2 regions of the Sphingobium sp. DN12 genome follow, and region 2 is predicted to be linked to the other one. Evidence: riboswitches for the same ligand, from Rfam matches in the RefSeq annotation. Region 2 holds a riboswitch; the other holds the start of a gene.

Region 1 (14,460 bases), 370 kb from region 2:
TATCCGCTTTTGATATCGACAGCTTCGCGACTTCCAACACGATAAAAATAGGAAAAGTTTCCGCCAGATGGATTGAGGCGGATAAATTCTGTCATGAGCATAAAATTAATTCTGAGTGGAAAATTGCTGTCGAGAGATGGATTCAAGATCAGTTAAAAATTAATGCAAATTATAATTTAATTTCTCATGGATGGGGGATGGTTATCGGCGAATGTGAATTGTGGGAAAATCACCCAAAAGGATTTAGATGCCGCGGAACTTTGTGTGGATCTGTGTGGGCTTGCTTCCAACGCGATGAACCTTCCTGACAATGATACGCAGCTTTTTTGATCCTGTATTATTATAAATTAGCCGACTCCTGGGCTCTTCAGTGCTACGCATCGTGGTCGTACCCGAAATGCGCTCCATTATGCGACCAGGCGCAATCACAAGCCTTGGACCGCGGGTGAAAATTCGGTCAGTCCGCTTCCCACCCACCCCGGTCACGCCGCCGGATCGGACTCCGCCGGCTTCTGCGCGCGCTGTTCGTCGACAAATTCGCTGATCGCCTTGCCGCTGGCGTTGAGCAGCGGATAGGTACGGGCGTCGGACAGCCAGTCGGGGCGGCGCGCGGCGCTGCCGTAGAATGTGTCATAGACCAGGGAGAAGGCGAGGAAGACCAGAGTCGCGCCAATCAGCCCCTTGATCGCGCCGAAGCCGCCGCCCAGCACCCGGTCGATCGGGCCGAGCACCGACTGGCGGGTGCGCTGGCCGATCGCGCGGGCGAGCAGCTTGCCAGCACCAAAGGTGACGGCGAAGATCAGGAAGAAGGCCAGCACCGCCGCCCCGCTCTCGCTGCCGACAAAGCTGGTCAGCAATTCGGTGACGGAAGCGTGGAACAGGCTGATTGCGAAGATGCCCGCGACCCAGGCAATCAGCGACAGGGTTTCGGTCACGAACCCGCGCAGCAGGCCGAATATGGCGCAACCGCCGATGAGGAGGAGGACGAGGATATCGACGGCGTTCATGCCGCGCTGGCTATCCGCGCCCGAGCATCTGGTCAACCAGCTGCGCAAGGGTGCGAAAACCGCTGACCGAAATCCCCTTCACCCCGTCCGCGCCCGACGCCGGCACGAAGGCCCGGTTGAAGCCCAGTTTCGCCGATTCCCGCAGCCGCAGCGGCGTGTGCGAAACGGGGCGAATTTCGCTCGACAGCGCAATCTCGCCGAACAGCACGACATCGGCGGGCACCGGCCGTTCCGACAAGGCCGACATCAAAGCGGCGGCGACGGCCAAGTCGGCGGCCGGATCGGACAGGCGATAGCCGCCCGCGACATTGAGATAGACTTCGCAGGTCGAGAAGCTGAGGCCGCAGCGCGCCTCCAGCACGGCGAGGATCATCGCCAGCCGGCCGCTGTCCCAGCCGACCACCGCGCGCCGGGGCGTCGCCCCGCTTGACAGCCGCACCACCAGCGCCTGGATCTCGACCAGCACCGGCCGCGTCCCTTCCAGCGCGGGGAAGACAGTGGCACCCGTCACCGTCTCGTCGCGATTGGTGAGGAACAAAGCGGACGGGTTGGCGACCTCCTCCAGCCCTTCGGCGACCATCGAGAAGACGCCGATCTCGTCGGTGCCGCCAAAGCGATTCTTGATCGCGCGCAGGATGCGGTACTGGTGGCTGCGCTCGCCCTCGAACGCCAGCACCGTGTCGACCATATGTTCCAGCACGCGCGGACCGGCGATGCTGCCATCCTTGGTGACATGGCCGACCAGGATCAGGGCGGTGCCGCGCTGCTTGGCGAATTTGATCAGTTCCTGGCTCGACGCGCGCACCTGGCTGACGGTGCCGGGCGCGCCCTCGATCAGGTCGCTGTGCATGGTCTGGATCGAATCGATGATCAGCAAGGCCGGCGGCACGCCCTCGCTCAGCGTCGTCAATATGTCGCGCACCGATGTCGCGCTCGCCAGTTGCACCGGCGCATTCCCCAGGCCCAGCCGCTGGGCGCGCAGCCGCACCTGGTCCGACGCCTCCTCGCCGCTGATATAGGCGACGGTCAGCCCGCGCGATGCGACCCGCGCCGCCGCCTGCAGCAACAGGGTCGACTTGCCGATGCCCGGATCGCCGCCGATCAGCGTCGCCGATCCCGGCACGATGCCGCCGCCCAGCGCCCGGTCGAACTCGGCGATGCCGGTGCTGGTGCGCGCGGGCAGTTCCACCTTGCTGTCGAGGCCGATGAGGGTGATCGCTCGGCCGCCGCCCTGCAGGTCATGCTTGGCGGAAAAGACGGTCTCGGCCGCTTCCTCGACGATGCTGTTCCATTCGCCGCAGTCATCGCATTGCCCCTGCCACCGGCCGGAGACGGTGCCGCATTGCTGACAGACGAATTTGCGCTTTGCCTTGGCCATGGTCCACGCATAACAGAACATAAAAGGAACACAAACGCGATCTTGCATCGAGGCTGGAAACCCCCGCGCCGCTGGCGCATTGAAGCAGCATGTCCGCCACGATCCGCGTCGCCAGCTATAATATCCGCAAGGCCATCGGCACCGACCGCCGCCGTTCACCCGAGCGGGTGATTGACGTGCTGAACGAGGTGGATGCCGACATCATCGCGCTGCAGGAGGCCGACCGGCGTTTCGGCATACGCTATGCCGCGATCCCGCCGCTGCTGCTCGAGCGCCAGAGCGGCTACAAGCCGGTGCCGCTCAATGTCCAGACCGACAGCATGGGCTGGCACGGCAATGCCATCATCGTCCGCAAGGAAGCGGAGGTCGCCGCCTATGACGTGCTGCACCTCCCTTGCCTGGAACCGCGCGGCGCGACCATGGCGGAGGTCGCGATCAAGGGCGCGACCCTGCGCGTATTCGGCATGCATCTCGACCTGTCGGGCCTGTGGCGGCGCAAGCAGGCGGCGGCGGTGATCCATGCCGCGGCCCAGGGCCATGCCCTGCCGACGGTGCTGATGGGCGACCTCAACGAATGGAGCGCCGAACGCGGTTGCCTCGCCGACTTTGCCCGCCATTACAGCTTCGCACCCTGCGGCCGCAGCTTCCACGCCCGCCGCCCGGTCGCCCGGCTCGACCGGATCATGCATTGCGGCCGCATCCGCCTGGTCGACAGCGGCGTCCACGAAAGCGCCGCCGCGCGCAAGGCGTCGGACCATCTGCCGATCTGGGCGGAGTTCAAGCTGGGGTGAATGCGGCGCGTGTTGGGGGGACGGCAGAGGGTCTGAAGACGGCCATTCTTTGCCATTCGTGGTCGCTTTTCCGGCGCCTCAAACCAGTCACTTCAATGGGGGGGGGGCGGAATTTGCAGATGGCCTGTTGATCACGCATAGGTGTGAGATGCGCGGTCCTTCAATAGCCTTACTGCTCCTCTCCTTGATGTCGTGCGCACCACCTGTCGAAGCGCCGAAGTCAATGTGTCAAATCCCGCGCGGGTTTCCGGGCTGGTGGGGCACTTCGGTGCGGTGGAAAGGCATCCTTATCGGCACATTCGAGCACGGCTTTGCGCTTGTCAGCACTGAGTGCAGTCGAAGAGGCATCGCCATCATGTTTGGAAATAGACGTTTAAGCGACCAATTCTACAGCGCGCTCTACCATCCCGGAATTTCGAGCGAATTGATCGAAGCTGATTTTACTGGGAAAATAACGAGGCGCGGATTGCTGATAAATGAGATACATAGCCTGCGCACCCGACGCATCAGTGATGAAGAGGAAAACGCTTTATTCAAGGCGCTAGGCTTTTAGCGGCTCGCCATAAATCGACCATTTTTGGTCGTTCCCAGTTCCTCCCCAAGCTTGTCTTGGGGAGGTGGCAGCGCGAAGCGCTGACGGAGGGGAAATGGCGCAAGCGCAACGCTATTGCCCCTCCACCGCCTTCGGCGGTCCCCCTCCCCAAGCAAGCTTGGGGAGGATTTTCGGACAGTCCGCTCCCCAACCCATTTTGTCATTCCCGCGTAGGCGGGAATCCATCCCCTGACCTTGCATCTGGTCCGACGCTGGGGAGATGGATCCCCGCCTGCGCGGGGATGACGGTGGAAAACAGGCCGTTGCTTAGCCACCCACCTCCGCCCCCTTCCCGCTTTCGGACAGGGGGTGGGACATTCCGCCTCTCGACAAGGCGGCCTGGCTTTGCGATCCCTATCCCCATGAGGGAGAAGGAATTACGCCTCGCGCTCGTCTGTTATGGCGGGATCAGCCTGGCCGTCTACATGCACGGCATCACCAAGGAAATCTGGCACCTGACGCGGGCGAGCCGGGCTTTTCATGACGGGGTGGCGCCGCAGGAGGCGAGCGAGACGGTCTATCATCGGCTGCTCGCCGATATCGAGGCAGCGAGCGGCACGCGGCTGCGCATCCTGCCCGACATCATCGCCGGCGCCAGCGCGGGTGGCATCAACGGCATCTTCCTGGCCCAGGCAATCGAGACCGGCCAGTCTCTGGAACCGCTGACCGCGCTGTGGCTCGACAATGCCGATGTCGACGAACTGCTCGATCCCGATGCCCGCCCCGCCCGCGCGCTGACCAAATTCTGGGCGACGCCGCTGGTATGGATGGCCGCGCGCCGCCCCGGTGACGCGGTCGAGCGCACCGTCGCCCCGGACACGCGCGAAGAGGTGCGGATGAAATTGTCGCGCTTCATCCGCTCGCGCTGGTTCGAGCCGCCCTTTGGCGGGGCGATATTCTCGACCATGCTGCTCGACGCGTTCGACGCGATGGCGGCGACGCCGGCCGGCCCGTCGCTGCTGCCCGACGGCCATCCGCTCGACCTGTTCGTCACCGTCACCGATTTCGACGGCCATGTGCAGAGCCTGAGCCTCAACAGCCCGCCCCAGGTGATCGAGACCGAACATCGGCTGTCGATCGGCTTTCGCGGCCGGGGCGGCAGCGCCAGCGGCTTTGCCGATCCGGCCGAGCTGGTCTTTGCCGCGCGCGCCACCGCCAGCTTCCCCGGCGCCTTCCCGCCCTTCACCGTGCGCGAGCTGGACCGGGTGCTGAAGCGCCGCCACCGCGCCTGGCCCGGCCGCGACGCCTTCCTGGCGCGCGTACTGCCGCGCCGGGCGGCACGGGGCGAGGCGGAGGACGCGGTGCTGATCGACGGATCGGTGCTGGCCAACGCCCCCTTCGCCCAGGCGATCGGCGCGCTCAAGAACCGGCCGTCGCGGCGCGAGGTCGACCGTCGGTTCGTCTATATCGATCCCAAGCCCGGCCACCGGTCGATCCACCTCAACCGCGAGGGCGAGGAGGAAGCAGCGCCGATCGGCGAGAATATGCCGCTCCCCGGCTTTTTCCGCACCATCTTCGGCGCGCTGTCGGACATTCCGCGCGAACAGCCGATCCGCGACAATCTGGAGGCGATCGACCGCCATTCCGCCCGCATCCGCCGCATGGGCCGGATCATCCAGGCGCTGCGCCCCGGTATCGAGGCGGAGGTGGAGGGGGCTATCGGCCGCATGCTGTTCCTCGACCGGCCCACGCCGGCGCGCCTGTCGGCCTGGCGCGGCAAGGCGCAGCAGCGTGCCGCCGCCTCGGCCGGTTTCGCCTTCCCCGCTTATGCCCATCTCAAGCTGTCGGGTATCGTCGAGGATCTGGCCGCGCGTCTGTTCCAGTTGAGCGGCGAGGATGCGCCGATGATGCGCGAAGCCTATCGCCAGGCGATCTGGAAGCAGGTGCGCGCGATCGGTGCCGACCAGTTGACCGAGGATGCCGGCTCCGCCGCCGCGCCCGTCCTCTTCTTCCGCACCCATGACCTCCCCTTCCGCATCCGCCGGCTGCGCTTCCTGGCGCGGCGGCTGGCCGAGACGCTGGAGTTGGAGGCCGATGCCGACAGCGAAGCGGTGCAGGCGATGCACGACGCCATCTATCGCGCGCTCGCCCTCTATACCGAATGCGAGGGCAATGATTTCTACAATGATCATGTCCGCGCCGCCGCGGCGCAGGTGCCGACCGACGCCGGTGCCGCGCTGGAGGCGATGGCGCAGGCGCGCGGCCTGCGCGCCCGCGACGAAGCCGCCGACATGCTGCTGGCCGAAGCGCTCGCCAACTTGCCCAAGGCCGGGCGCCGCACCATGTTGCTGGCCTATCTCGGCTTCCCCTTCTCCGACATCGCGACCCTACCGTTGCTTCAGGGTGACGCTGTCGATGAATATGATCCGATCAAGGTCGACCGGATTTCGCCCGAAGATTGCACCGCCATCCGCGCCGGCGGCGCCAACGCCACGCTAAAAGGCATAGAATTCAACAATTTTGGTGCCTTCTTCAGCCGGGTCTATCGGGAGAATGACTATCTGTGGGGCAGGCTCCATGGGGTGGAGCGTCTGCTGGATATCGTAATTTCCGCAATTCCTGCCCCAACCCGTCTTCCCGAAGGGGCGTTGCGCAACTATAGGCGGGCAGCGTTTCTGGCGATCCTCGACGAGGAAGAGTCGCGCTTGCCGCATGTTGCGGATCTGATCGCCGGACTGCGGGAGGAAATCGGGTGAAGGGGCGTTTGAAGCTGTTTCCGATGATGCTGGCGCTGGTGCTCGTCACCGGCTGCAAGGGCTCGTCCGATGACAGCGCACAGGCCGCCCCGGTCAGCACGCCGCAGCAGGTGGCCGTTGCCGTCGTCCAGCCCGATCCGCCGCCGCCCGCTCCGCCCGCCGTCCTGCCCTCGCGCCCGGCGCCGATCGTCACCGTCGGCCCGCCCGGCCCGACCAATTCGCTCGACCTGCCGCCGTCCAGCAATGCAGCCCAGCCCGCCCCCTTCCCGCGCGAAGTCACCGCCTTCATGGTCGACCGCGACAGCTGCGACCATTTCCGCGGCGAGGAACCCTATGATGCGGAACGGCGCGCCTATATCGAGGAAAGCGTCGCCGAACTCTGCTCCGGCACCGACGCGAAGCTGGCCTTGCTGCGCAAGCGCTACGAAAAGATGCCGGACGTCATCAGCGCGCTGAGCAGTTATGACGCCCGCATCGAGGGCGAGGAACCCTGAGGCCGCCTCGCCCGCACTAGCGCCATCCGGTCAGGCGGCGACTGCCAGGCAGGCTTCCCTGATGTCGCGGGCCAGTTCGTCGACCCGTTCCACCTGTGCATCCCAGGCGAACATGAATCGCGCACCACCGCCGATGAAGGTGTAGAAACGCCAGCCGCGCGCGCGCAGGGCATCCAGCACCGGTGCGGGGGCCGACAGGAACAGCGCATTGGCCTCCACCGGGAAGATCGGGCTGACATCGGGCAGGTCGGCGATCGCCGCCGCCAGCCGGCGCGCGCAATCATTGCCGTGGCGAGCGTTGCGCAGCCAGGCGCCGCTTTCCAGCAGGCCGATCCAGGGCGCCGATAGGAAACGCATCTTCGACGCCAGTTGCCCCGCCTGCTTGCAGCGATAGTCGAAATCCTGCGCCAGCGCGCGATCGAAGAAGATCACCGCCTCGCCCACGGCCATGCCATTCTTGGTGCCGCCAAAGCAGAGCACATCGACGCCCGCCTTCCAGCTGATCTCCGACGGGTCACAGCCAAGGCTGGCGCAGGCATGGGCGAAGCGGGCGCCGTCCATATGCAGCTTCAGCCCCAGTTCGCGGCACACGGCGGAAATCGCGCGCACTTCCTCGACCGTGTAGACAAGGCCGGTCTCGGTCGGCTGGGTGATGGTGACGACGCGCGGCTTGGGGAAATGGATGTCGGACCGGCTGGTCGCGAGCTGCCGGATCGCATCCGGCGTCAGCTTGCCGTCGGCCGAGGGCGCGGCGAGCAGCTTCGACCCGTTGGAGAAGAATTCGGGCGCACCGCATTCGTCGGTCTCGACATGGGCAGACGCCGAACAGATCACGCTATGATAGGATTGGCACAGCGCCGCGAGCGCCAGCGAATTGGCGGCCGTGCCGTTGAAGACGAAGAAGACCTCCGCATCGCCGCCGAACAGGGTGCGGAAATTGTCGGCCGCGCGCTGCGTCCATTCATCCTCGCCATAGGCCGTTGCCGATCCGCTGTTCGCCGCAAGCATCGCGTCGAGCGCCTCGGGGCAGGCCCCGGCATAATTGTCGCTGGCAAATTGCTGTGTGGAAATGGGCACGTCATGCTTCCGTCTGCTGGTGTGTGACCAAGCATCGGATCAACGTCGTCGTGGCTGCATGTCCCGTTGGATTGCCGGTCCGGCCACATCCCCCTCTTTCGAAAGGCACCACCTTGCTCGGGGAGCAGGTTGGTGTCGGACGTTGGCCCGACTCTTGATGTTGCCGGGGCGATTATCGGCCGGGCGATGCCGCGTCAAGCGTCAGCGCAGCAGCGCCTCTATCCCCTTCGCCAGATCGATGTCCCGTTGCGACAGGCCGCCGGCATCATGGGTGGTGAGCGTGATTTCGACCCGGTTATAGACGTTCGACCATTCGGGATGATGGTCCGCCTTTTCCGCCAGCAGCGCCACCCGCGTCATGAAGCCGAAGGCGGCGACGAAGTCGGGAAAGGTGAAGCTGCGCGCGATCCCGTCCGGTTCGGCGACCGCCGTCCATTCGGGCAAATCCGCCAGCGCGATCGCCCGTTCCGTTTCGTTCAGTCTGGCAAGCATTTCTCTATCCTGCGTTATTTCTTTCGCCTATGTGACAGCCATGCCTGACACTGGTCAATCGTTCCGCTTCGCCCCTACCCCACAGGAAATCGAGACACTCGCGCTGGAGGCCCTGAACCGCCTGCCCGAGCCCTTCCGTTCCTATCTCTCCAATGTCGTGATGCTGGTCGAGGATTTCGCCGACGCCGATATATTGAAGGAGATGGAGATTGACGATCCGTTCGGCCTGACCGGCCTCTATAGCGGCCGTCCCTTCGGGCAGGAGGCGCAGACCGGCGACCTGCCGCCGACCGTGCATCTTTTCCGCCGCCCGCTGCTCGACGAATGGGTCGAAACCGGCGTGCCGCTCGAAGCGCTCATCACCCATGTCGTGGTGCATGAGATCGGCCATCATTTCGGCCTGTCGGACATCGACATGCATGTGCTGGAGGATATGGTCGCCCCATGAGCGGCGCGGCGCTGCGCCTGTCGGGCCTGGCCTGTCTGCGCGGCGGACGCCTGCTCTTTGCCGGCGTCGACCTGGTGCTGGCGGCTGGCGGCAGCGCCTTGCTGCACGGCGCCAACGGCATCGGCAAGTCGAGCCTGCTGCGCCAGTGCGCCGGACTGCTGCCCGCCTATGCCGGGACGATCGACCGCCAGGGCAGCGTCGCGCTGGCCGACGAGCGGCTGGCACTCGACATGGAATTGCCGCTTCATCGCGCACTCGGCTTCTGGGCACAGCTTGACCGGGTGGATGCGGCCGCGCTCGACCGCGCGCTCTACGCCCTGGCGCTCGCCCCCTTGCGCGATGTGCCCGTGCGCATGCTGTCCACCGGCCAGCGCAAGCGCGCCATGCTCGCCCGCGTGATCGCCAGCGGCGCGGATATCTGGCTGCTCGACGAGCCGGCCAATGGCCTGGACGATGCGTCGGTCGCGCTGCTCGGCGCCGCGGTGGCAGACCATCTGGCGGCCGGCGGCATCGTCGTCGCCGCCTCGCACCAGCCTTTGCCGCTGACCGATCCGGTGCGGATCGCCATGGCCGCCCATGTGCCGGACCCGGCGCAGGAGGCGTCATGCGACTGATCGCCCTGCTCGTCGCCCGCGACCTGGGACAGGCCTGGCGCTCGGCCGGCCTGTGGCTGCCGGTCGCCTTCCTGTTGCTGGTCGCCAGCCTCTATCCCTTCGCGGTCGGCCCCGATGCCGCCCTGCTCGCCCGCACCGGTGGCGGCATGTTGTGGATCGCGGCGCTGCTCGCCAGCCTGCTGCCGGTCGACCGGCTGGTCGCGCCGGATCGCGATGCCGGCATCCTGGACCAGATCGCGCTGCGCGGCATCAGCGAGGAGATGGTGGTGATCGCCCGGCTGATCGCCCATTGGCTGGGTTTCGGTCCGCCGCTGATGATCGCCGCCTTGCCCGCCGCCGCGCTGCTGAAGCTGGACGGCGCCACGATCCTGACGCTGGAGGCCGGGCTGCTGATCGGTACGCCCGCGCTGGCCGCGCTTGGCCTGCTGGTGGCGACCCTGACCGCCGGGCTGCGCTCGTCGGGCGCGCTGGCGGGCCTGCTCGCCCTGCCGCTGGCGGTGCCGCTGCTGATCTTTGGCGCGGGCACGCTGGGCGACGGCAGCGGCGCCGCGTTCAAATTCCTGGGCGCCGCCTCCCTGCTGCTGGTCGCGATCACGCCGATCGCGGGCGGCGCGGCGATCCGCGCGGGTCGGGAATGAGGTTTGTGCAACGCGCAGGGCGTTGACATTGGCGGGCCGCAATGGTCCCATGCTGCATCGCAACAAGCTCCGACAGCGGGCCATGCCCGCCAAGCGCGAGGTGCCCGATGCCCGATCCGACTGCCGCACCGCAAAGCCGCCTGATCGACCTGGCCCTGCAGGGTGGCGGCGCCCATGGCGCCTTCACCTGGGGCGTGCTCGACCGCCTGCTGGAGGAACCCTGGCTGCGGATCGATGGCATATCCGGCACGTCGGCCGGGGCGATGAACGCCGCCGTGCTGGCCAGCGGTTATGCCCATGGCGGCGCGCCGGGTGCCCGCCGCGCCCTCACCCGTTTCTGGAGCAAGGTGTCGGACGGGGCGATGTTCAGCCCGTTCCGCCGCAGCCCGCTCGACATAGCGCTCGGCCGCTGGACGCTCGATTATTCGCCACTCTATGTCGGCATGGACCTGATGGCGCGGCTCTGCTCGCCCTATGATCTCAATCCGGGCGGCTTCAATCCGCTGACCGACATCCTCAACGAGTGCGTCGATTTCGACCATCTCGCCGCCAGCCCGATCCGCCTGTTCATCACCGCGACCAGCGTGCGCACCGGCCAGGCCCGCGTGTTCCGCAATGCCGAAATCACCCCCGACGTGCTGCTAGCCTCCGCCTGCCTGCCCACCATGTTCCACGCGGTCGAGATCGATGGCGAGGCCTATTGGGACGGCGGCTATTCGGGCAATCCGACGCTGACGCCGCTGGTGCGCGATTGCGATTCCGACGACACCATCCTGATCCAGGTGAACCCGGTCGAGCGCGCTACCGACCTCTACGCCGCGCGCGACATTGCCAGCCGATTGAACGAGATTTCCTTCAACGCCGTGCTGTTGCAGGAAATCCGGATGATGGCGCTGCTGCGCCAGGTCGCCGACCCCGGCCATGGCGAGGGCGAGAAATGGGCGAAGATGCGCATCCACCGCATCGCCAGCGCCGACATGCTGCAATTCGGCCATTCGTCCAAGCTGAACGCCGAATGGGCTTTCCTGTGGAAGCTCAAGAAGATCGGGCGCAAGGCGGCGGACGATTTCCTGAAGGATCATGGCCAGGCGATCGGCCGGGAATCGACGCTCGATATCGACGCGCTGCTCGCCCATGTCTGAGGCATTGAGCTTCCTCGGCATCCTGGTCGCGCTCGGTGCGCTGATCGCCATGGCCTATCGCGGCTGGAGCGTCCTGTTCCTCGCCCCGGCGCTGGCGATGATCGCCGCCAGCTTTTCGGGCTATCCGATGCTGGCGAGCTGGACCCAGATATTCATGGTCGCCGCCGCCGGCTTCCTCGCCCAATTCTTCCCGCTGTTCCTGCTCGGGGCGATCTTCGCCAAGCTGATGAACGACAGCGGATCGGTGCGCAGCATCGCCGATGCCATGATCGGCTGGCTGGGGTCCGGCCGCGCGATCATGGCGGTGGTGCTGGCCGGCGCGATCCTGACCTATGGCGGGGTCAGCCTGTTCGTCGCCTTCTTCGTGCTGGTGCCGATGGCGCAGGCGCTGTTCCGCGCCGGCAATATCCCCCGGCGGCTGGTGCCGGCCACCATCATCCTGGGCACATCGACCTTCACCATGACCGCCCTGCCCGGCACGCCAGCGATCCAGAATGTCATTCCCATGCCCTTCTTCGGCACCTCCATCTATGCGGCGCCGGGCCTGGGCCTGATCGCTGCGGTCATCATGCTGGCGGTGGGGCTGGGCTGGCTGCTGCGGGCGCAGGCGGCCGCCGCCGCCCGGCTGGAAGGCTATGACCCGAGCCTCTCCCCCGCCGCGCCGGTCGACAGCGCGCGGATGCGCGAGCATACGACCACCGCCTCCACCTTCGACCCCGCAGAGATGGACAAAGGGGCGCCGACCGACGACCGCCCCTCGCTCGCCATCGCCTTCCTGCCGATCGGGGTGATGATCGGCTGCAACCTCATCCTCTCGCTCTGGCTGTTCCCGACCTGGGATGCGCCCTTCCTGGCGGAGCCGCTGTGGGGCAGCACCAGCCTGGGCGCGGTTGCGGGCATATGGTCGGTGACGGCGGCGCTGATGATCGCGACGCTCGCCATCATCCTGTGCAACCGGGGCCGCCTCGTCAGCCTGCGCGACAGCATCGATTCGGGCGCCAACGCCGCCGTGCTGCCGATCATCAGCGTGGCGAGCCTGGTCGGCTTCGGCGCGGTGATCGCGGCGCTGCCCGCCTTCCACATGATCCGTGACTGGGTGCTGGGCATGGGCGGCGGGCCGCTGGTGTCGCTGGCGGTGGCGACCAACCTGCTCGCCGCGCTCACCGGATCGGCCTCGGGCGGGCTCACCATCGCGCTGGAGGCGCTGGGGCCAACTTATATGGAGATTGCGGCGCAGACCGGCACCGATCCCGCCATCATGCACCGGGTGGCGGTGATCGGATCGGGCACACTCGACATCTTGCCGCATAATGGCGCGATCGTCACCCTGCTGGCGCTGAGCGGCGTGACCCACCGCGAATCCTATCTGGATATCGCCATGGCCGGCATCGTCAGCTCGCTCGCGGCACTGGTCGCCGTGATCCTGATCGGGTCAACGATCGGCAGCTTCTGATCCCTTCGCCCCTTGGCCGGGTCGACAGGCGCGCGCGCATCGGCCATGGGCTGCGCCATGTTCGGCATTATCGCATCCCTGTTGTTCGTCCTGATCTGGTCCACCGGCTTCATCGTCGCCCGCGCGATGGTGCCCCATGGCGCGCCTGAGCTGATCCTGGCCGCGCGCCTGTGCCTGACCGCGCTGCTGCTGGGCGCGCTGGCACTGCATGGCCGCCAGCCCTGGCCGCGCGGCCGGCAATTGGGGCTGCATCTGGCGGCAGGCGCGATGCTGCATGGCCTTTACCTGACGCTCAGCTGGTGGGCGGTCAGCCATGGCATGCCGGCCGGCATCATGTCGCTGCTGGGCGCGACCCAGCCGCTGATGGTCGCGGTCGCCAGCGTCGCGATACTGGGCGAGCGCTTGCCCGCGCGCGCCTGGACCGGCCTTGCCATCGCCATCCTTGGCGTCGGCTGCGTGCTGATGCCGGCGATCGCCAAATCAGGCGCGGGCGCGATCACCCTGATCCCCGCCGTTGCCGGCATTGTCGCGGTGCTGGCGATGACCGGCGGCACGCTGATCCAGCGCGGCACGATCGGCGGCGATCCGATCTGGGTGTCGGGCGCGGTGCAGAATGCCGGCGGCGCACTGGTGGCGATCGCCGCTACCCTGATCGTGGGCGAATGGCGCTGGGACAATAGCCCGATGATGTGGATCGGCCTTGGCTGGTCGGTGCTGGGCCTGTCGGCGGCCGGCCTGTCGCTGCTGGTGTGGCTGGTGCGCACCCAGGGGCCGACGCGCATGTCGATGCTGCTGCTGCTGGTGCCGCCGCTTGCCGCAGTCGAGGCCTGGCTGCTGTTCGGCGAGAAGCTCGGCCCGGTGCAGATCGCCGGCTTCGCGCTGGCGCTGGGCGGCGTGCTGCTGGGCCGGTCGCAGCCGAAACCCACCGAGGTGGTGGAGCCGGCCTGAGCCGCCACCGCGCCGTCACAGGTTCGTCACATCCTGCAACATGGCGGTCATGATCGCGCGCTAGGGCGGGTCATGAGCAAATCCGGCCGCACCCCGCCGCTGCCCTCGATCCTGTCGCAGGCGGCGGACATGCAGATGCAGATGACCCTGCGCCAGGTCGGCTTTGGCGCGCCGTCCGCCAATGCCATGCCCCATGTGCCGCCCAAGCCCGCACCAGCGCCCCGCGACGACAGCGCGCTCGCGCTCAAGCGGCGCGACTGGCTGCTGAATGTCATGGAACAGCAGCGCGCCCTGTCCCCCTACGCCTCCGGCCTGCTGACCGCCGACGCGCTGTCAGGCGAGGATTTCCTCCATAATTTCTACGCGCCCGGCCGCCCGGTCCTGATCAAGGGGGCGATGGAGGGCTGGCCCGCCTGCGCAAAATGGACGCCGGACTATCTGGTCGATGCCATTGGCGCGGCGGAAATCGAATATCAGGGCGGCCGCGCACAGGCCGCCGACTATGAGCTGGCCAAGGACCGGCACAAGCGCCGCGCGCCCTTCCGCCAGTTCATCGCCCTGGTGCGCGACGGCGGCAATGATGCCTATCTGACCGCCTATAACAGCGCAGCGAACGGCCCGGCCCTCGCGCCGCTGCAGGCCGACCTTGGCCATCCCGACACCTATCTGGCGCCGACGCCCGGCATGCTC
Region 2 (14,460 bases):
GCGGGCCAGGCGGCGGCTATTATGGCCGGCGACCGCAAATGGCCGATCTGGAACGGATGCTGGGCGCCTATCTGTGCGGCGAACCGGGTTCCTGGCGCGAGATACTCGACATCACCTCGCTGTTGTTCAACCGGCTCTGCGCCGCTGCCGCGCGATGCGACGACCAGGCCCTTCACAGGGAATTACTCGATCTGCGCAGTCAGATCGATGCATGCGATAGCATGGACAGGCTCGGCCAGTTGGAAGGCCGGCTGCAGGACATATTGTTCAAAATGGTCAGCCAGCCCCTGTTCGAGCTGTTGACCCGTGTCGCGCTGGGGAGCGCGCGCGATGTGGAGCGCGACGGCACCGGGGCCGACATGTTCGACCTCGGCATATGGCGCCACGGTCGCCTGCGCATCATCGACGCGATCGCCGATCATGACCCGGCCCTCGCCCATTTCGAGGCGGACCGCCAAAATCGGCAGGTTCTGGCCACCCTGTGCGCATTCGACCGCCTTTGAAGCGACATCGCACGCGATAAAGCGATGCGTTCGGGTGCCACTGACAGGCACGCGCCGCTGATGGGCCGTCATGATCCATATATTGGCCGTTAGCGTCTTTGCCGACTGTGCGACTTTTACATCATTTAGCAAAAAAGCATCGTCGAACAGATATCCACTCGCAATAGCATTGACAATGCGAATAGGTCGCAATAGCAGCCCCTGCAACAATCGAAGGGGTTCTGAAACAATGGCGAAATATGGAAACACTCCATCCTTCCTCGCACTGAGCTGCGTCGGCGCAATGGCCTTCGCATCCGGCGCGCATGCGCAGGATAATGGCCAGGGCCAGGCACTTGGCGGCGTCACGGTCACCGACACGGCGATCGACGACAATTCCATCAAGGTGGAAAAGCCCGAATCGCCCAAATATGTTCGTCCCCTGCTCGACACGCCGCAGACCATCACGGTGATCGGCAACCAGACCATCCAGAAGCAGAACCTGCTCACCCTGCGCGACGTGCTGTCGACCGTTCCAGGCATCACCTTCGGCGCGGGCGAAGGCGGCGGCGGCTATGGCGACAGCATCAACCTGCGCGGCCAGAGCGCCAACACCGACATCAGCATCGATGGCGTGCGCGACAGCGCCCAATATAGCCGCACCGACCCGTTCAACCTGGAACAGGTCGAAGTCACCAATGGCGCCAATTCGGTGTTCGGTGGTTCGGGCGCAATCGGCGGCAACATCAACCTCGTTACCAAGCGCCCGAAGGCCGATAGCGAGACGCTGGTTCAGGCGGGCATCGGCACGTCGGACTATTATCGCGCGACGGTCGACAGCAATGTCCGCGTCAACGACATGATCGCCGTCCGCGTCAACGCCATGTATCATGAAAATGACGTGCCGGCGCGCAGCGTCGACCGCTACAAGCGCTGGGGCGTGGCGCCCTCGGTCAAGTTCGGCATTGATGGCCCGACATCGCTGACCCTGCTCTACACCCACCAGGAAGATGACAATACGCCGCTCTACGGCGTGCCCTATTATAATAATGGGGTCTATGACGGCCCGCTGCCGGGCGTCCCCTATAGTGGCTATTATGGCTATAAGAATCTGGACAAGCAGGACCAGACGATCGATCAGGCCACGGCGATCTTTGATCACCGCTTCAGCGATCTGCTGTCGGTCCGCAACCTGTCGCGCTGGCAGCGGGTGGAACAGAATCTGGTCGTGAACCCGCCCCAGGGCACCTACTGCCTGGCCAATGGCACGCTGCCCACCGGCGCCGCATGCGCGGCCGGCCAGCTTCCCGACACCTATTATCCCAGCGGTCCGCGTGGCGGCTTCCGCAATTCGGTCAACCAGTCGCTCTACAACCAGCTCGACCTGACCTTCAACATCCCAGGCGGCCATACGCTGGTCATCGGCACGTCGATGCAGCAGGAAGACTATGTACTGAACAACGGCAATGTCGAGCGCAACGCCAATGGCGCGACGCCGAACCCGACGCTCGATCCGATCAGCATCAGCAACCCCAACGCCATCTACACCGGCCCGGTCAATTATATCCGGTCGGGTCATCAGGTCGGCGACACGTTCAACGCTGCCATCTACGCCTTTGCCGCGGCCAAGATCGTCGACGGGCTTGAACTGAACGGCGGCGTACGCTGGGAGCATAACCGTGCCCGCTTCCGCTCCGATACGATCGCCACGCCGGCCGCCGGCGGCGCCTACACCACTGGCGCGCAGCAGAATGCGACCGACAATCTTTTCTCCTACCGCGTCGGCCTGGTCTACAAGCCGGCTGAAAATGCCAGCCTGTATGTCGCCTATGCCAACAGCCTGACGCCGACATCGAGCAGCGTGCGGGCGGGCTGCGGCACGGCGTCGGTCGATCAGGTCAACCTTGGCCTCGAACCGTGCGGCGTAGATCCGCAGAAGGCCGAGAATTTCGAGATCGGTGGCAAGATCGATCTGTTCGACAATGGCCTGCAGCTGACTGCCGCACTGTTCCGCAACAAGCGCACCAATTATTCGGTCGCCAGCAACGATCCCTCCATCGGCAACCTCAACGTCAATGACGGCCGCAACAAGGTGGACGGCATCACGCTGGGCGCTACCGGCAACATCACGTCCAACTGGACGATCTTTGCCAACTACACCTATCTCAAGAGCAAGGTGCTGCAGAGCATTTCGGACTATTGCCTCGACAATCCGGGCGCGACCTATCGTCCGACCGGGGCGACCGCCAATGTCACCTGCGCCCTGTCCGATCCGCAGGCTGGCAATCCGCTGACCAACACGCCCAAGCATTCGGGCAGCCTGTTCACCACCTACACCCTGCCCTTCGGGCTGCAGCTGGGTTATGGCCTGACCTATCAGGGCAGCTGGTATCTGAGCAACGCCAGCACCGCGCCGATGTACAAGGCGGACGATTATCTCGTTCACCGGGCGATGCTGTCCTACACGTTCGACGAAAAGCTGACTGCACAGCTCAACGTCCAGAACTTCACCAACGAAAAATACTATACCAGCGTCCGCAACAATGGCTGGGCCAATCCGGGCGAAGGCCGTTCCTGGGTGCTGACCCTGGGCTACAAGCTCTAACCCCCTCTCCCCGCCGGGCCGGCCATGCCCTCCTCGACATGGCCCGGTCTGGCGAACGGAACGCCCGCAGCCCGCTGCGGGCGTTCTTTTTTTGACCTGACGGGCATGGCGATGGCAGCGCCGCCTGCTAAGGGAAGCGCCATGACCGCCACCGCCGATCTTGCCATCCGCCTGCGCCGCGCCCGCTTCAACCGGGCGCTCGCCGATGCCGACCTGGCCGCCATCGGCCCGATCCTGGCACAGGATGTCGTGATGGTGACCGGCACCGACAGCGGCGTCATCGCCGGGCGCAAGGCGCAGCTGATGGCCTGGAAGCGCGAATTTGCCGCGCCCGATCGCAGCATCTACACCCGCACGCCCGACACGATCCTGGTCTCGCCCGTCGAACCGATCGCCTTCGAACATGGCCAGTGGCAGGGCATCGCCGCATCGTCCGGCATCCTCATCGCCTCGGGCGCCTATACCGCCAAATGGCGGCAGCTTGGCAGCGAGTGGCTGATCGAGGCGGAACTTTACCTGACCCTGGCCTGAAAAGTCCGCACCTTTCCGCCGCAAGACGAGCGACATCGATCTTCGCAGATAGTTAATAAAATATTGCTGCGCCGGCCCGACAGGACTATGGCGCGCCCACCCTGTCCTTGGCGCTCCGGCGTTGGAGTCGGGGCCGACAATCCAGAGAGCGGAAGGGGGGGACTTCGCCACGCGTCACGCGATCCATTGTGACGACATGCGAAGACTTGGCGTTATCTATTATGAAAAAGACCGGTTTCATGATTTCGGCGTCGCTGGCGCTGCTGGCTGCCGCCCCCGCTCATGCCTCCCCCGTCACCGGCACCGACGCGCTGCGCGAATGGAATCTGATCGTGCTGGGCGACCTCAGTTCCTCTTCCGAAGTGGAGGGCCGCACCTTCGTTGGCGGCGACCTCACCGGCACATCCTCCAGCTATCAGATCAGCACCCCCGCCACCTCCACGACCGGACAGGCCGGCCTCACCGTGGTCGGCAATGTCACCGGCGGCATCAAGAATTTGAACAACGGGTCGGGTGCGCTGGTCGGCGGCAATGTCGAAAGCGGCTTCAACCTCAATGGCGCGGCCCAGACGGTGAAGGTCGGCGGCACCATCAGCAACACCAATATCAACCAGAATAGCGTCCAGTCCGGCCTGGCCACGTCCGACCCCGGCTTCGCATCCAGCCTGGCGATGCAGGGCACGGTGCTGGCCGGCAGCATGAAACAATTGTCGACCAACCTGTCGGGTCTGGCCGCCAACAGCGACATGGTCATCAGCGGCAACCGCGCCACCTTCAACGCCAGCCCCGACGCCAACGGCCTGGCCGTCTTCTCGATCAGCGCCGCCGATCTCGACAAGGTGGGCGAGATCGCCTTCAACCTGAACGGCGCCGACACCGCGATCGTCAATGTCAGCGGCAGCGCGGTCAGCCTCAACGACAATTTCCTGGGCGGCACCGCCAATCTGGGCGAACATGTGATCTGGAATTTCGGCGACGCCCAGTCGCTCGACCTCACCAACAGTTGGGGCGGATCGCTGCTGGCGCCCTGGGCCGATGCGACCACCGCCAATTACATTCAGGGATCGGCCGTGTTCGGCAACCTGACCCAGAATGGCGAGATGCATCTGGGCACCTATACTGGCAGCTATACCCCGCCGATCGATCCGCCGACCGGCAGCAGTTCGGGCGGCACGCCGGTGCCCGAAGCGCCGGGCTGGACCCTGTTCCTGCTTGGCATCGCCGGCGTGCTGCTGGGTCGCCGCCTGATCCGCAAGACCGCCTGAACCGCCCTTTACCGTGCTTTTCCGTCCCTTCCCCCTCGGCCAGACGCGGGAAACGGACGGACTGGCGCAGCGCCCTTCTGATCGCCGCCGGGCGGCGGCACAGGGAGCCATTGTTTCACAATCTTTGCAGATCGCCGCTTTCCCATGAAAATGCCCCGCTTCTTCTCCTCGACCGCCTGCGACATGGCGATCGATCTTGGCACCGTGAATACCGTCATCCACGCCCGCGACCGCGGCATCGTGCTCAACGAACCCTCCGTCATCGCGATCGAGACCATTCGCGGCATCCGCAAGGTCAAGGTGGTGGGCAATGAAGCCAAGCTGATGATGGGCAAGACCCCGGCCAATATCCAGGCGATCCGCCCGCTGCGCGACGGCGTGATCGCCGACATCGATGTCGCCGAACAGATGATCAAGCATTTCGTCGAAAAGGCCCAGGACGGCGGACGTTTCGGCCGCCGCTATGATGTAGTGATCTGCGTGCCCACCGGCTCCACCATGGTTGAGCGCCGCGCGCTGCGCGATGCCGCCTCCAACGCCGGCGCGGCGCGGGTGCAGTTGATCGAGGAGCCGATGGCCGCGGCGATCGGCGCCGGCCTGCCCGTTACCGAACCGCGCGGCGCGATGGTGGTCGATATCGGCGGCGGCACGACCGAAGTGGCCGTGCTGTCGCTCAATGGCATCGCCTACAGCAATTCGGCGCGCGTCGGCGGCGACAAGCTGGACGACGCCATCGCCTCGCACATCCGCCGCGTCCACAACCTGATGATCGGCGAAGCCACCGCCGAGCGCGTCAAATGCGCGATCGGCTGCGCCACCCCGCCCGATGGCGAGGGCGAGCGGATCATCGTCAAGGGGCGCGACCTGGTAAATGGTCGCCCTGCCGAAATGACCATCAGCGAAGCGGAAATCTGCGACGCCCTGTCCGAGCCGGTCGGCCAGATCGTGATGGCGGTGATGACCGCGCTGGAGCAGACCGCGCCCGAATTGTCGTCCGATATCATCGACGAGGGCATCACCCTGACCGGCGGCGGCGCGCTGCTGCGCCGGCTGGACGAGGCGCTGTCGGAAGCCACCGGCCTGCCGGTGCGGATCGCCGACACGCCGCTAATGTGCGTCGCCATGGGTGCCGGCAAGGCGCTGGAAGATCGCGCCTATGAAGGCGTGCTGACCATGTCCTGACCGGCGCGCACCGCCCCGACGATGGTTGGCGGGCATCGCTTGCCCGCCCCGCCACATCGGCGCTTGCCAGCACCGCCAAATGCCGCCAAGCAAAGCCCCGGATAAAAGAGGATGAGCGGGCGGATGAGCTATTATGACGTTCTGATCGTGGGGGCCGGCCATGCCGGCGCGCAGGCGGCTATCTCGCTGCGGCAGCACGGTTTCGAAGGCTCGGTCGGCATGATCGGCGACGAGAAGGATCCGCCCTATGAGCGCCCGCCGCTCTCCAAGGAATATTTCGCCGGCGACAAGAGCTTCGACCGCATCCTGATCCGCCCCGCCCCCTTCTGGGACGAGCGCAAGATCGACATGCTTCTGGGCAAGCGGGTCAGGAGCGTCGATCCGGTCGGCAAGTTCGTCACCGTCGGCGACGAGGAAATCGGCTATGACAAGCTGATCTGGTGTACCGGCGGCAGCCCTCGGATGCTGACCTGCAGCGGCGCCGAAGCCGCCAATGTCCATGCCGTGCGCCGCCGCGACGATGTCGACGCGATGATGGCGAAGATCGACAGCGTGAACCATGTCACCATCATCGGCGGCGGCTATATCGGGCTGGAGGCGGCCGCCGTCCTTTCCAAGTTCGGCAAGACCGTGGTGCTGCTCGAAGCGCTCGATCGGGTGCTGGCCCGCGTCGCGGGTGAGGATCTCTCGCGCTTCTACGAGGCGGAACATCGCGCCCATGGCGTCGACCTGCGCACAGGCGCGAAGATGGACTGTATCGCGGTCGAGGATGGCCGGGCGACGGCAGTGCTGATGCAGGATGGCGAGCGGATCGCAACCGACATGGTGATCGTCGGCATCGGCATCGTGCCTGAAACCGGCCCGCTGATCGCGGCCGGCGCGGCCGGCGGCAATGGCGTCGATGTCGACGAATATTGCCGCACCTCGCTGCCCGACATCTATGCCGTGGGCGATTGCGCATCGCACGCCAACCGCTTTGCCGGCGGCGCGCAGATGCGCCTCGAATCCGTCCAGAATGCCAATGACCAGGCCAAAACCGCCGTGGCCCACATCCTCGGCAAGGAAGAGGCCTATGACGCCGTCCCCTGGTTCTGGTCGAACCAATATGATCTCAAGCTCCAGACGGTGGGCCTGTCGACCGGCTTCGACCAGACGGTGCTGCGCGGCGATCCGGCCACCCGCAGCTTCTCGGTCGTCTATCTGAAGGGCGGCAAGGTGATCGCGCTCGACTGCGTCAATGCGGTCAAGGACTATGTCCAGGGCCGCGCCCATGTGCTGTCGGGCGCCCATCTCGACCCCGGGCAACTGGCCGATGCCGGCATTCCGCTCAAGGAAGTGGGCCTGGCCTGATCGGTCGGCGACGACGCGACAATCGGATTTTCCTACGAAGTTCACAGTGTCGTCGCCCCGTTTTGCGCCATTTTCCCGGCATAGGGTCATCGGAAAGCGACGGCGGCGCGACAATCGCGCGCCTGTGAAGCGACACCGACGCGCCAGCGAAGCGACGATCAGGCGACCATGACGCGACAGACTTGTTGCGGCAGGCTGTGGCAATGCGGTCGATGTGGGAGCGACAAGAGCGGCCAATTCCATCCCACAGGATGGACCAGAAAAATGCCGAGTAGGAAAGACGGCCGGGAAGCCGGCCGCTTAGCGCGCTCGATAATCGGAATCTCCCGTTTTTTTTTGAACCCGTCGCTCCTATGAGCGGCAAGTCGAAAGTCGGATGCCCCGATCGGACGAATGCTGATCTAGGCTCGTCCTTGATCCAAAAATACTCGCACCGCATGAAAGGCGCAGGGAACATCTTCCCAAAAACCCGATGGCTCGCGTGGGAACCTATCACTAATGTCAGCCAGAACCGGCGCGGCGTCTGGCGCAGCCAATCGCAGCAGCCAGCGGTCTAGCTGCACCCCGGCTCGAGCCGCGCCACAAAGAACACTCTCGGCATCCCATCCGATCCAACCTTCATCTGCTTCTGCAAGATCTCTCGCCAGGGCCAGTTCAAACCACGCTCCGACGAACATTTCGATCACAGCTTTTTCATGCGGTGGCCAGGAGTCCCATCCCGCGAGCGCCAGCTTGCCCAGCACGATCTCGGGATTGTTGGCATTCGCTGGATCAGACACTGACACGTCCAGAATGCGCGGCAGCAGATAGCGAAAGTCTTGCTCGTCACCAACCGTCAGGAACGCACCCGAAACATAGCGCCAGAGAGCCATACCGCTGATTTCACGCAATGGGGTAGCGAGCAAGACATCTGTGCCGCGCGTATCGATACAGCAAGGGCAGCCTTCGATCCTCGACGGCGCCGGCATCTCGAAAGTGCGATAGACGGCGTCCAACGCCTCGCTGGCGCGGACCATCGCTTGAGCTAATACGCCCTTGTTCATGAGGCCAGAATGACCGGCAAACGGGCGCGATGCGAGCAGAATCTGACGTTTCCCACTCCCCTCCCTTTCAGGGAGGGGCCGGGGGTAGGTGCGCCGCGTTGCGGCGGCCTACGGTCGATCGGGCAGAAGCTCGCTGCGCTCGCCACCCACCCCAACCCCTCCCTGAAAGGGAGGGGCTATCTGTCGTCCCCATTCTGCCGTCGCTACCCGCGAAAGCGGGTCTCGTTTGCCAGTTCCCATGGTCCGCCGCGATAGTGCCAGGCGGCCAGGCCTGCGATTGCGATCGGGCGGGGATGGAAATCGGCGCGCAATCGGTCGGCCAGCGCCCGCGCGACCCTGGGCTCCACCTTGTTCTGCACGGTCAGATGCGGGCGAAAGCCGGCCTGGTCCTGCGGCGTCAGCAGGCCGGTGAAGGCGTCCGCCAATTCGCCACGCAACGCCGCCAGATCGGGACTGTCGATGCGATAGGCGACCCCCTGCCCCAATAGCAGCACATCGCCCAGCCGCGCCCGTGGCGCCGGGCCGGCGCATATCTGTTTCATCCGCGTCCTGAGTTCGGGCAGCAGCGAAGGCGGCAGATGATGGAACAGGGTGACATGCGCCGGCACCTGATTGCGTTCGGGCGGAAAATGGGCGCGGCGCAAGCCATCCGCCCAGGCGAAATCGGCAGCGCCCAGCAGCGCGGTGACGATGATCGGATCAGCCAGGACCGCCTCCCTGCAACGCGATGGCGGACTTTCGCCCGGCCGGGACAGGCTATATGATGACAGATGCCGCGCCCGGCAAGCAGGCGCGGACCAGGAGGGGAAGCATCATGCGCGCACCGGCATCCTTCGTCATCATCGCCGTCATCCTGCTGCTATGGAACCTGATGGGCGTCGCCGCCTTCGTCATGCAATATGGCGCCGACCTCAGCGAACTCGCCAGAACCGATCCCGACACCGCCCGCGCCTTCGCCCAGATGCCCGGCTGGGCCTGGGTCGTCTATGCGGTGGCGGTGGGCGCCGGCACGCTGGGCGCGATCGCCCTGCTGCTGCGCCGTCGCGTCGCGGTGCCGCTGTTCCTGCTGTCGCTGCTCGCGGTGATCGTCCAGTTCGGATACACATTCCTTGGCACCGACCTGCTGGCGGTGAAGGGCGCGGGCGCGGCGATCTTCCCGGCCGTCATCGTCCTGATCGGCATCGGCCAGTGGCTCTACGCCCGCAGCCAGGCGGCCAAGGGTCTGCTGCGCTGATCGGCGCCGATCAGGCCGCGCTCTGCAATATCTCCTGGCCGATCATGTCCACGTCGAACGGCGCGGTCTGGTAGAGATCGTTGATCCAGTTGCCGAACAGCAGATGGGCATGGCTGCGCCAGCGATTTTCCGGCGGCCGGGTCGGGTCGTCATCCGGGAAATAATGGGCCGGCATCTGGCGGCCGCCGTCGCGCGCATATTCGTCGCCCAGGGTGCGCGTGTCATATTCGACATGGTTGAACATGTGCAGGAAGCCATGGCGCGGATCATGGACCAGGCAAGGCCCGGTCTCCGCGCTGTCGGCCAGCAGTTGCAGCCCGCGATCGACCGGCAGCGATTCGCGCCGCACTTCCGACCAGCGCGACACGGGGATCGAGAAATCGTCGGAAAAGCCCCGCAGATAGGGCGAGGCCGGAGCATGGTTGCGATGGCGGAACACGCCGAACGCCTTGCGCTCCAGCGCATGTTTCTCGACCCCGTGGAAATGATGGAGCGCCGCCTGCGCCGCCCAGCAGATGCTGAGCGAACGATGCACATGGGTCTGGGTCCAGTCGAAGATGGCGCGCAGTTCCTGCCAGTAGCTCACCTCCTCGAACGGCAGATGCTCGACCGGCGCGCCGGTGATCAGGAAGCCGTCGAACCGCTCGTCGCGCACATCGGTCCAGGCGCGATAGAAGGACTGCATATGATCGGCCGAGGTGTTGCGCGACACATGGTCGCTGATCCGCACCAGCGTCAGTTCCACCTGCAACGGCGAGGCGCCAAGCAGCCGCGCAAGCTGCGTCTCGGTATCGATCTTGTTGGGCATCAGGTTCAGCAGCGCGATCCGCAGCGGGCGGATATCCTGCCGCACCGCATCCGCCTCGCCCATCACGGCAACGCCCTCGGCTTCCAGCGTGCGGCGGGCGGGCAGGTCGTCGGCAATCTTGATCGGCACGTCTCGTCAGTCCTTCCTGGCGGGGCGACGATCGGTGGCTGAGGTCCGCTTTGTTGCCGGATCGGCCACATCCTCCCGGATCGGGAGTGCCACCTTGCCCGGAACGGCAGGTTGGCGTTGGGCGTCGCCCCAACTCTTGATGCTGGACTATCCCTAGCGCGCGCCGGACCATGTGGCAAGCCCGGCTATATATCGGCCAAGCCGGGCTTTACAGCTCGCCCCGCGCGCGGCGGATCTCGAACCACTTCCGCACATTCTCATTATGCTGCTGATAGGTGTCGGCAAAGATATGGCCGCCCTTCCCGTCCGCGACGAAATAGAGCGCATTCGTCTCCGCCGGGTGCAGCACCGCCAGGATCGACAGCCGACCCGGATTGGCGATCGGCCCCTTGGGCAGGCCGGTCATCGCATAGGTGTTGTAGTCGTTGACGTCGGCGATCTCGGACTTCTTGATCCGGCGGCCGAGCGGCTTGCCTTTGGTGATCGGATAGATGATCGTCGGGTCGGCCTGCAGCATCATGTTCTTGCGCAGACGGTTGCTGTAGACGCCGGCGACCATCGGCCGCTCCTTGGCGATCGCGGTTTCCTTCTCGACGATCGAGGCGAGGATGATCGCCTCCTGGGGCGACTTGGCGATCGTGTTGGGCGCGCGTTCGACCCAGAGCTTCGCCAGCGCCTTGTCCATCGCCGCCTGCATCCGCTTGAGCACCGCGGCGCGCGGCTCGCCCTTGTCGAAGGCATAGCTGTCGGGGAGCACGCTGCCCTCTTCTGGCACCGCGACATCGCCGGTCAGCTCGTCATTGGCCATCAGCCGTTCCTGCACCAGGATCGACGGCATGCCTTCGGGGATGGTGACCAGCCGGGTCAGCGTCTTGCCGCCCTGCAGGATGGACAGGATTTCGCGGTTGCTGGCGCCTTTGGGCACCACGAACTCGCCGGCCTTGATCGGCTTGGCGCCGCCAAAGACCTTGGCACGGGTCAGGAAGGCATCGGCCGAACGCACCGCGCCGGCCGATTTCAGCAGCACCGCTGCGTCGGACAGGGTCGATCCCTCCGGCACGACGATGCTGATATCCTGGGTGGCCGGCCCCGTCTCGGTCCAGCCATGGACGAAGCGGAAACCGACAAAGGCGATGACGGCCAGGCCGATCAGGAGGATGATGCAGCCCAGTCGCCGCACCGGATTTGCGCCGGATCGTCTTGCCATCATCCCAACTGCCCGACCCAAATAATGCCCAACCGGCTATGGCTTACATGATCCTCCCCTTTTCAGGGGAGGATCAGGCGTATCAGATCGCCTTCATGATGAGCGAGGCGTTGGTGCCGCCGAAGCCGAACGAGTTGTTCAGCACCGCGCGCACCTTGCGCTCCTTGGCGACGTGCGGGACCAAGTCCACGCCCTTGCAGCTTTCGCTCGGCTCGTCGAGGTTGAGCGTCGGCGGCACGATCTGGTCGCGCATGGCGAGGATGCAGAAGATGCTCTCCACCGCGCCTGCGCCGCCCAGCAGGTGACCGATCGCCGACTTGGTCGACGACATCGACATGCTGCCCAGATGATCGCCGAACAGACGCTTGACCGCGCCCAGCTCCAGCTCGTCGCCCAGCGGGGTCGACGTGCCATGCGCGTTCACATAGTCGATATCTTCCAGGCTGAGGCCCGAACGCTTGAGTGCCATCTGCATCGAACGGAAACCGCCATTGCCTTCCGGGTGCGGCGCGGTGACATGATAGGCGTCGCCGGTCAGGCCATAGCCGATGACTTCGGCATAGATTTTCGCGCCGCGCGCCTTGGCCCGCTCATATTCTTCCAGCACGACCACGCCCGCGCCTTCGCCCATGACGAAGCCGTCACGATTGACGTCATAGGGACGCGACGCCTTTTCCGGCGTGTCGTTGAAGCCGGTCGAGAGCGCACGCGCCTGGGCGAAGCCGGCGATGCCGATCGGGCAGATCGCGCTTTCCGCGCCACCCGCCAGCATCACGTCGGCATCGTCCATCGCGATCATGCGCGCGGCGTCGCCGATCGAGTGGGCGCCGGTCGAGCAGGCGGTGACGACGGCATGGTTCGGACCCATCAGGCCGTATTTGATCGAGACCTGGCCCGAGATCAGGTTGATCAGGCGACCATGGACGAAGTGCGGCGAAACGCGGTTGGGGCCCTTGTTAGCCAGCACCAGCGATTCGCTTTCGATGCCCGGCAGGCCACCGATGCCCGAACCGATCGAGCAGCCGGCGCGCAGGCGCTCTTCTTCCGACATATTGTCCAGGCCCGCATCGCGCAGCGCCTGGCTGGCGGCGGAAATGCCATAGACGATGAACGGATCAACCTGGCGCTGGATCTTGTGGTCGACGTCCAGCGAGGCGTCATAGCCATATTCATGATCCGCCGGCTTCACTTCGCAGGCGATGCGGCACTTGTAATCGGTGGCATCGAAGCGGGTGATCGTCGCCGCGCCGGATTTCGACGCGATGATGTTCTTCCAGGTGGTTTCGACATCCCCGCCAAGCGGGCTTACCATGCCAAGGCCGGTTACGACGACGCGACGCATATGCTTGCTCCGAAATTCCAATTTTTGGTTCCGTGCCGCTCATCTAGGCGTTCCACACGCACTTGTGAACGGCAGGCCAGATACGAAAAGGCTCCCCAAGCTCCGGGATCACCGGACAGGAGGAGCCAATCCTTGTGCAAGGAGGGCGGCCCGCCACGGGGGGCAGGCCGCGAAGCCCTTAGGCCTTGCTGTCGATATAGTCGATCGCGTCCTTGACGGTGGCGATCTTCTCAGCCGCATCGTCCGGGATTTCGACGCCGAATTCTTCTTCGAACGCCATCACCAGTTCAACGATGTCCAGGCTGTCTGCGCCCAGATCGTCGATGAAGCTGGCGTCCTCGGTCACCTTCTCGGCTTCGACGCCCAGATGCTCGACGACGATTTTCTTTACGCGATCCGCGGTCTCACTCATGAGTGGTCCTTCTTACTGGGTATCGTTGGTGGTTCTGAATAACCGTTAAGGCATTGCCCTAGTGCCAAGCCCCGATAGAGGCAAGAGGGAAGGCCGCCAAGCCCCTAGATGGAGGGACAGGTGCGTTTCGGCAATAAAAAGCCGGAAAAAACCCGGAAACAACGGGTTGTTTACCAAAATTTCAGCCGCTTGTGCCAGTCAACAGCGGTGATCGACCGCCTGTGCCCCGACCAGTTCATCACCCCCGAACGGGTCCGAATGACCGCCTGGCTGATGCTGGCTGCGACGCTGATCGGCCTCGCCTACCTGTTCGCGACGGCGCATGGCACGGTAGATTCGCTCGGCCGGCCGCTTGGCACGGACTTCTCCAACGTCTGGACGGCGGGATGGATGGCCGATCAGGGTCAGGCCGCGCAGGCATGGAACTGGCCCGCCCATTATGAAGTGCAGAAGGCGATCCATCATGATCCCGCCATCCCCTTCTATGGCTGGCACTATCCCCCGCCCTTCCTGATCCTGGCCACGTTGCTGGCGCAAATCCCCTACGTCCCCGCCCTGATCCTGTGGCAGGGATTGACGCTTGGCGGAGCATTGATGGTCATCCGTCATGTCCTGCCGGATCAGCGCGACGCGCTGCTCATCGCACTCGGCGCACCTGTGGTAATGGTGTGTCTGGGCCACGGCCAGAATGCCTTCATGACCGCCGGCCTGCTGGGTGGTGGCATGGCCCTGCTCGACCGACGCCCTTGGATCGCCGGCATGCTGCTGGGCGCGCTCGTCTACAAACCGCAATTTGCGGTGCTGATCCCTGCGCTGATCATCGCACGCGGCAATGCCCGCGCCTTCCTGGCCGCCGGTCTGACCTCGGCC

Evidence for each region. Region 2 has a riboswitch for S-adenosylmethionine ahead of ACI6S0_RS10120 (homoserine O-succinyltransferase). Riboswitches for the same ligand answer to the same signal wherever they lie in the genome.
Region 1: it holds a riboswitch for S-adenosylmethionine, as region 2 does, so the genes downstream of both, ACI6S0_RS11950 (threonine aldolase family protein) here and ACI6S0_RS10120 (homoserine O-succinyltransferase) in region 2, are expected to answer to the same signal.

Annotation. Positions count from the first base shown of each region.
Region 1 covers NZ_CP173717.1:2,516,829-2,531,288, forward strand. Annotated here, with positions in the region: gene ACI6S0_RS11920 (hypothetical protein) at 1-308, shown strand, start outside; gene ACI6S0_RS11925 (CvpA family protein) at 483-1,007, opposite strand; gene radA (DNA repair protein RadA) at 1,018-2,385, opposite strand; gene ACI6S0_RS11935 (endonuclease/exonuclease/phosphatase family protein) at 2,475-3,176, shown strand; gene ACI6S0_RS11940 (patatin-like protein) at 4,131-6,464, shown strand; gene ACI6S0_RS11945 (hypothetical protein) at 6,461-6,958, shown strand; gene ACI6S0_RS11950 (threonine aldolase family protein) at 6,989-8,035, opposite strand; SAM-I-IV-variant riboswitch at 8,093-8,201, opposite strand; gene ACI6S0_RS11955 (4a-hydroxytetrahydrobiopterin dehydratase) at 8,237-8,527, opposite strand; gene ACI6S0_RS11960 (metallopeptidase family protein) at 8,568-8,975, shown strand; gene ccmA (heme ABC exporter ATP-binding protein CcmA) at 8,972-9,589, shown strand; gene ACI6S0_RS11970 (heme exporter protein CcmB) at 9,580-10,227, shown strand; gene ACI6S0_RS11975 (patatin-like phospholipase family protein) at 10,335-11,369, shown strand; gene ACI6S0_RS11980 (GntP family permease) at 11,362-12,822, shown strand; gene ACI6S0_RS11985 (DMT family transporter) at 12,868-13,770, shown strand; gene ACI6S0_RS11990 (cupin-like domain-containing protein) at 13,843-14,460, shown strand, end outside.
Region 2 covers NZ_CP173717.1:2,146,811-2,161,270, forward strand. Annotated here, with positions in the region: gene ACI6S0_RS10075 (GntR family transcriptional regulator) at 1-503, shown strand, start outside; gene ACI6S0_RS10080 (TonB-dependent receptor) at 733-3,087, shown strand; gene ACI6S0_RS10085 (DUF4440 domain-containing protein) at 3,229-3,618, shown strand; gene ACI6S0_RS10090 (choice-of-anchor A family protein) at 3,840-4,883, shown strand; gene ACI6S0_RS10095 (rod shape-determining protein) at 5,028-6,065, shown strand; gene ACI6S0_RS10100 (NAD(P)/FAD-dependent oxidoreductase) at 6,189-7,415, shown strand; gene ACI6S0_RS10105 (hypothetical protein) at 7,817-8,458, opposite strand; gene ACI6S0_RS10110 (2'-5' RNA ligase family protein) at 8,662-9,165, opposite strand; gene ACI6S0_RS10115 (sugar transporter) at 9,273-9,692, shown strand; gene ACI6S0_RS10120 (homoserine O-succinyltransferase) at 9,703-10,629, opposite strand; SAM-I-IV-variant riboswitch at 10,669-10,777, opposite strand; gene mltG (endolytic transglycosylase MltG) at 10,838-11,809, opposite strand; gene fabF (beta-ketoacyl-ACP synthase II) at 11,919-13,178, opposite strand; gene ACI6S0_RS10135 (acyl carrier protein) at 13,357-13,590, opposite strand; gene ACI6S0_RS10140 (glycosyltransferase family 87 protein) at 13,798-14,460, shown strand, end outside.